Regions from separate parts of the Pantoea rwandensis genome, predicted to be linked through region 2. Evidence: riboswitches for the same ligand, from Rfam matches in the RefSeq annotation. Region 2 holds a riboswitch; each other region holds the start of a gene.

Region 1 (2,264 bases), 560 kb from region 2:
CGCCAGTTTCGGCTGTTTGCTGCTAGCGAGCTGAGCAGCCACTTCCACTTGCAGATAATGGCCTTCGCTAAACGGCGCAGCGGCGTAGTTATCTTTCTTCTCTTCAATGATGTGATAAGCGGGAGAGGTGGTGTAACTCAGCACCAGATCGCCTTCGCCTTTCAGGAACAGGCCATAGGCTTCGCTCCAGCCCTTGGTGACGGTGACCGTTTTCTGTGCCAGCTTCTGCCAGGCGTCAGGTGCTTTATCGCCATACACTTTTTGCATCCACAGCAGCAGGCCTAATCCCGGCGTGCTGGTGCGTGGATCTTCATAGATCACACGCAACTTTTCCGGGCTTTCGACCAGTTCTTTCAGGCTTTTCGGTGGGTTCTTCAGCTTGTTTTTATCGTAGACGAAGGCGAAGTAGCCGTAATCGAAGGGAACGAAGGTGTCGTTATGCCAGCTATCAGGCAGTTGCAATTTACTGGTGTCGACGGTGCTTTTCGCAAACAGGCCGGTTTTTTCGGCGGCTTGCACGAGGTTGTTATCGAGGCCCAGCACCACATCGGCTTTGCTGTTTTTGCCTTCCATCCGCACGCGGTTGAGCAGTGACACGCCATCTTCCAGCGCCACATAGTTCAGTTCGCAGCCGCACTCGGCTTCAAAGGCTTTTTTGACGGCAGGGCCGGGGCCCCACTCTGCAGAGAACGAGTCGTAGGTGTAAACAGTAAGAACAGGCTTGGCAGCTAACACCGGGGCAGAGACCAACAGCAACACGGGCAAGACTTTGTTTAACACTTTGCGCTCCTTGAGGAGAAGATAAAGTTGAGTCGCAAAGGATCTGAGTTATCGCTCATCTCAAATCCCTACGCCGGTATGAGCCGGATCAGGTTCGACGGGTTTCTCTCAGCCCGATACCAGGGCACCCCGTTGAGAACGGCTTATTTTAGACACTTCTGTGACAGCGCGAAAGTGTCACAGCTCCGGTGGTGCAAACCAGGCCGATTTAAAGTCAAACCAGCCGAGCGTGTTGAGCCGCACACCGCGCATACTGCGCTGGCCTTCCAGCATTAACCAGTGATGGAAGAGCGGATGAACAAAGTCGCTGTTCACCAACTGTTTGCTCCACTCGGCCAGAGGCAAGGCTTTCTGTCGCCACTGTTGTGCATCTGCGTGCCAGTCAATCGGAACGCAGTGATGCATGAGCGGCAATTCGTAGAGCTGCGCAAACAGTGCGTAGTCGAGCGGCAGAGTGAAGTTGACGCTGCCGAGCCAGATGTCACTCTCTCCTTCACCTTCGAACCATGCTTCATAACTCAGCTCGCGCGTGATCAGTTCGACACCCTGTTCAGCCAGCAACGGGCGCAGGGCGTTAGCAATACCTTCATGCTCAACATGATGGCTATACCAGCTGATGGTCAGTTGCGTTAGCCCATCAGGCTTTTCGGCCGGGGTGAGATCGCGGCGATGGTGCCAGCGCGGTAAGAAACCGTATGCCGGGAACCAGTAGCGCTGATAGCCCACACCCGCATGGTTGAGCAGGGCAATCGGATTGAGCAGATAGCTCACCCAGCGGCGAAAATGGGTATCCTTACCACGCTCTGAGCGCTGGTCGAACAGCAGGAAATAGCAGCCTTCTTCCAGACGGCTCTCTTCTGACTTCTCATCGGCGGTTTCCCCCTGCAGCTTCACGCCGGCATACACCAGCTCGTCGCTGATTTCCGGCAGCACCCAAATCGACACGTCATCAATCAGCGCGCGATAGCCAAAATAGTCATCAAAGGCGGCAATTTTCAGCTGCGTCTGCTGATTGCGTACCACACTGTAGGGGCCGGTGCCGATGGGTTGACGGGCAAAATGGCGCAACGTCGGCCACTCACGCGGCAGGATCATGGCGCTGACGCTGGCCAGCAGCCAGGGCAGCCAGTCATCAGGCTGCGTCAGATGAATATCCAGTGTCCAGGGCGCGGGAGAGTGCAGTTTATCGATATGTGAGAACAGCGGCTGACTGCGGACACGTTCCAGTGAGGCGATGATGTCTTCCATCTCCAGTTCGCGGCCGTGGTGGAAGCGAATCGCGGGTCGTAAAAAGAAACGCCAGTTGAGCGGGGAGGTTTGTTGCCAGTGGTGGGCGATATCCGCTTCGATTTCCCCCTTTTCCTCATTTATTCGCGTCAGGCCGTTAAAGATTTGTCGCGCCAGATGAGTTTCCGAACGACGCAGCGGCGAGCCGGGCAGCAGATTGGGCAGCGGGCGGTAATAGAGCACGCGCAGGATATGCT
Region 2 (2,264 bases):
GAACAGATCCCATATTGTCAGGTCGTGATTCACGTATCAGCCAGACATTCTCCGCCTGCCATTCACCAATCAAAATCGCGGTTTTTCCTGTCAGGCCAAAATCGCCGGATAAGCCATGCGGCAGTTCACCTTGCGGTAGCCAAAGTTTTTGTTCATGGCTGACAATCCACCAGCCAGCGTCTACGCTTGAGATCTCACGTTGCATCTTATTCGTTGTCCTTAGCGTCAAATGGCACGCTGAAATCCTGATGTTAAGTGTGGAATGGATAACTATAACTCACCCGGAGCCCCATATGCTTACCCAGTTAGATGACCTGGCCAGGCGTGTAAGTGGCGATAATGAACTCGTTGATGCGTGGCTGCGCGCGCGCCGACAGTTGCTTGTCAGCTATTACGCATTAATTGGCATCAAGCCACACAAAGAGGCGCTCAGTGCTCTGGATGAACAGGCGCTGGATGCGTTTTGCCACGGCCTGGTTGATTACCTCTCAACCGGTCATTTCAGTATTTATGAACGCATTATCAGTGAGATGGAGGGCGATAGCCCGCTCATTGCGGCCGCCCAACTCTATCCCGCTCTGGAAGCGAATACCGATCGCATGATGCAACTGTATGACAGCCATCTGCAGCAGGCCATCAACGACGATAACTGCGTAGAATTCCAGAAGGCATTATCCGAAGTGGGTGAAGTACTGGAGTCGCGCTTCACGCTGGAAGATAAGCTGGTGCAACTCGCCTGGGATAACCAGCTGGCACGCCCACCGGTCGCCAACGAAAGCAGCATGGCTCGCCCCGCTTAACCTCGGGCCCATGTAAAAAACTTGTTATTCCGAAAAAGCCCTCTTATGCTGAATGGGCTTTTTTGTTGAGACCTATTCACGTTTTTATGCGTCTCTTTAAAGAAATCTAGAGTCAAATTTTGCGATATAAGTGTAGCGTGCGCAGCCAGTCCACGCTCGGACAGCGCGCAGGGGCCGGAGCGTACACGTAGTACGTGACGGACACGAGCACTGCCCAGGCGTGAAATGGCAAGCAAAGTAGCTTATATCGTAAAATTCAACCTTGTCGGAGTGCCCTAAGGGGCTGAGACCGTTTATTCGGGATCCGCGGAACCTGATCAGGTTAGTACCTGCGAAGGGAACAAGAGTAGACATTCACAGAGCGATGCGTGTTGGCGCCCGGCATCGTCCCTGTTACTCCTTCCGAACTCTGGACAAGCAACTTCCCCTTAATTCAGGAAATTTGCTATGTCTGTTGCTAAAACTTCTCGTCGTGAACAACGTGCACAAGCGCAGGAATTTATCGATTCGCTGCAGGGCACGGCTTTCCCCCAATCCAAACGTATCTGGATCACCGGCAGCCGAGCGGATATCCGTGTGCCGATGCGCGAAATCCAGCTCAGCCCAACACACATTGGCGGTACAAAAGAGAATCCGCAGTATGAGCACAACGAGCCGGTGCCGGTATATGACACGGCGGGTGCTTATGGCGATCCCGCGGCCACCATTGATGTGCATCGGGGATTAAGCCGATTACGTGAAAACTGGATCGCCGAACGCGATGACAGTGAGGCTATCCACCAACTGAGTTCGCAATACACCCAGCAACGCTTAGCCGATGAAGGGCTGGATCACCTGCGCTTCGAGCAGTTACCGCAGCCGCGCCGTGCTAAAGCTGGCCGCTGCGTCACGCAACTGCATTACGCACGTCAGGGCATGATTACACCCGAGATGGAATTTATTGCGGTGCGAGAAAACATGGGCCGCGAACGTATTCGTGGTGAAGTGCTACTGCAACAGCACCCGGGCCACAGTTTCGGTGCCAATCTGCCGGAAAATATCACCGCCGAATTTGTGCGCCAGGAAGTTGCCAGCGGTCGCGCTATCATACCCTCCAATATTAATCACCCCGAATCCGAGCCGATGATCATTGGCCGTAACTTTCTGGTGAAGGTGAACGCCAATATAGGCAACTCAGCGGTGAGTTCATCGATTGAAGAGGAAGTGGAGAAACTGGTGTGGTCAACACGCTGGGGCGCGGATACCGTGATGGACCTCTCCACAGGACGCTATATCCATGAAACGCGCGAGTGGATTTTGCGAAACAGCCCGGTGCCGATTGGCACTGTGCCCATTTATCAGGCACTGGAGAAAGTGAACGGCGTGGCGGAGGATCTTAACTGGGAGATCTTCCGCGATACTCTGCTCGAACAAGCAGAACAGGGGGTGGATTACTTCACTATTCACGCCGGTGTGCTGCTGCGC
Region 3 (2,264 bases), 1.8 Mb from region 2:
CGTGACCTACTGCCCACACTGCGACGGCCCGCTGTTCAAAGGTAAACGCACGGCGGTGATCGGCGGCGGTAACTCTGGTGTTGAAGCGGCTATCGATCTGGCTGGCCTGGTTGAGCACGTGACGCTGCTGGAATTTGCCAGCGAAATGCGTGCCGACAAAGTGCTGCAGGACAAACTGCGCAGCCTGAAAAACGTCGATGTGATTCTGAATGCCCAGACCACCGAAGTGAAAGGCGACGGCAGCAAAGTGACTGGCTTGAGTTACATCGATCGTACCAACCAGACCAGCCATGAAATCGCGCTGAGCGGCATCTTCGTGCAGATTGGTCTGCTGCCCAACACCACCTTCCTCGAAGGCGCGGTGGAACGTAACAAAATGGGCGAGATCATCATCGACGCCAAATGCGAAACCAGCCTGAAAGGCGTGTTCGCGGCCGGTGACTGCACCACGGTGCCGTACAAGCAGATCATTATCGCCAGCGGTGAAGGCGCGAAAGCCTCACTCAGCGCGTTTGATTACCTGATCCGCACCCAACCGGCTGAATAAGTTTTATTGCGATAGCCACGCAGCAGCCCCGTAACAGATGTTACGGGGCTTTTTTTTGCCTGTTATTCATCCTAACCAACGGCGTGCTTCCGCATCGCTGATGTCGCGATAATAAATTTTATGCAAACGCTCGCCGCAACCTTTGCATTGCGCTTCAACATGGGTAGAAAAATAGTGGCGGCCGGAAGGGCAAATTGCGCCTTTACGCGAAATACGAATGTCGTGCCATTTATGGGCGTGCGGAATAAAGCTGAATAATTTTGAGATCATTATCGATTCCGGAATTGGATAGGCAGTGACTCTCTTCAAGTCCGGAGGGGGATTAGGCCTTGCCACAGCGGGCGGGGCGTTGATGTGCATCAATGAATGCGAAGGCGGGTGTTTATTAGTCGATTTTTCAGTGATTAGAATAAATCTGGCAAATTCAGATGAGAATTATTTAATGATGATAATTGACCGATATAGCTTTTTTTAAAATTCAGCCTGTCGAATGATTTTAACTATTTTGATTTAGTGCCGTTTTCCGCGTCTTTCAAAGCACCACGATTTACAACCCCCCGAACTGCCCTTATCCTGTGTGCGGCATGTTCACCATGCCATGACTCGGGGTGCCCCTGTTAAACAGGGCTGAGATACACCCGCTGACCTGATCTGGATAATGCCAGCGTAGGGAAGTCAGATGCCTGACCGCATTCGCCTTCTTGATCGCCGGTTGGGAGTTTTATGACACAGCCTGACCTTCTTACCCCCGCGCAACTCGCGCAATCCCTACAGCTGCTGCGTCAGCAGGCACCGCTGGTGCACTGCATGACCAATGACGTGGTGCAAACCTTCACTGCCAATGTGCTGCTGGCTCTACAAGCCTCGCCTGCGATGGTGATCGATGCGGAAGAAGCCGCGCAGTTTGTGAGCTTTGCCGATGCGCTGCTGATCAACGTGGGCACCTTAACCCGCGACCGGCGCGATGCGATGCTGGCGGCGGTGCAATCCGCAGCCAAAGTCGGCACGCCCTGGACGCTCGATCCGGTGGCCGTCGGCGCACTCTCGTTACGTACCGAATTCTGCCAACAGTTGCTAAGCCTGCATCCCGCCGCGATTCGTGGCAACGCGTCGGAAATCCTCGCGCTGGATAACCAGGCTGCCGGCGGACGCGGCGTGGACAGCGTGCATCAGACCGATGCGGCACTGAGCGCGGCACAACAGCTGGCGCAGGATTACCACACGCTGGTGGCGGTCACTGGCGAAGTCGATTACGTCACCGATGGTACACGCACGCTGGCGATTCCTGGCGGCAGCCCGCTAATGACGCGCGTGGTAGGCACCGGTTGCGCGCATTCAGCCGTGGTCGCAGCCTTCAGCAGCTTGCCGGGCGACCGTTTACAGCATGTGGCGGCGGCGTGCCGTGTGATGTCTCTGGCGGGTGAACAGGCGGCACGTGCCGTTCAGGGGCCAGGCAGCTTTGTCGCGGCTTTCCTGGATAACCTCTGGACGCTGGAGGTCACCGTATGAAACGCATTAATGCTTTAACCATTGCTGGTACTGACCCTAGCGGCGGCGCGGGCATTCAGGCCGATCTGAAAGCCTTCTCCGCACTGGGTGCTTATGGCACCAGCGTGATCACCGCGCTGGTGGCGCAGAACACCTGTGGCGTGCAGTCGGTGTATCGCATCGAACCTGATTTCGTCGGTGCGCAGCTGGATTCCGTGCTGGACGATGT

The links. A riboswitch is a leader RNA that binds a small molecule or an ion and turns the genes downstream of it on or off. The one in region 2 is predicted to bind thiamine pyrophosphate.
Region 1: it holds a riboswitch for thiamine pyrophosphate, as region 2 does, so the genes downstream of both, thiB (thiamine ABC transporter substrate binding subunit) here and thiC (phosphomethylpyrimidine synthase ThiC) in region 2, are expected to answer to the same signal.
Region 3: it holds a riboswitch for thiamine pyrophosphate, as region 2 does, so the genes downstream of both, thiM (hydroxyethylthiazole kinase) here and thiC (phosphomethylpyrimidine synthase ThiC) in region 2, are expected to answer to the same signal.

The regions. Positions count from the first base shown of each region.
Region 1 is NZ_CP009454.1:4,015,036-4,017,299, reverse strand. Features, by position in the region: gene thiB (thiamine ABC transporter substrate binding subunit) at 1-780, opposite strand, end outside; TPP riboswitch at 828-922, opposite strand; gene sgrR (HTH-type transcriptional regulator SgrR) at 958-2,264, opposite strand, start outside.
Region 2 is NZ_CP009454.1:252,221-254,484, forward strand. Features, by position in the region: gene nudC (NAD(+) diphosphatase) at 1-205, opposite strand, end outside; gene LH22_RS01100 (Rsd/AlgQ family anti-sigma factor) at 294-800, shown strand; TPP riboswitch at 1,057-1,157, shown strand; gene thiC (phosphomethylpyrimidine synthase ThiC) at 1,248-2,264, shown strand, end outside.
Region 3 is NZ_CP009454.1:2,007,920-2,010,183, forward strand. Features, by position in the region: gene ahpF (alkyl hydroperoxide reductase subunit F) at 1-547, shown strand, start outside; gene LH22_RS09180 (hypothetical protein) at 614-817, opposite strand; TPP riboswitch at 1,142-1,237, shown strand; gene thiM (hydroxyethylthiazole kinase) at 1,271-2,056, shown strand; gene thiD (bifunctional hydroxymethylpyrimidine kinase/phosphomethylpyrimidine kinase) at 2,053-2,264, shown strand, end outside.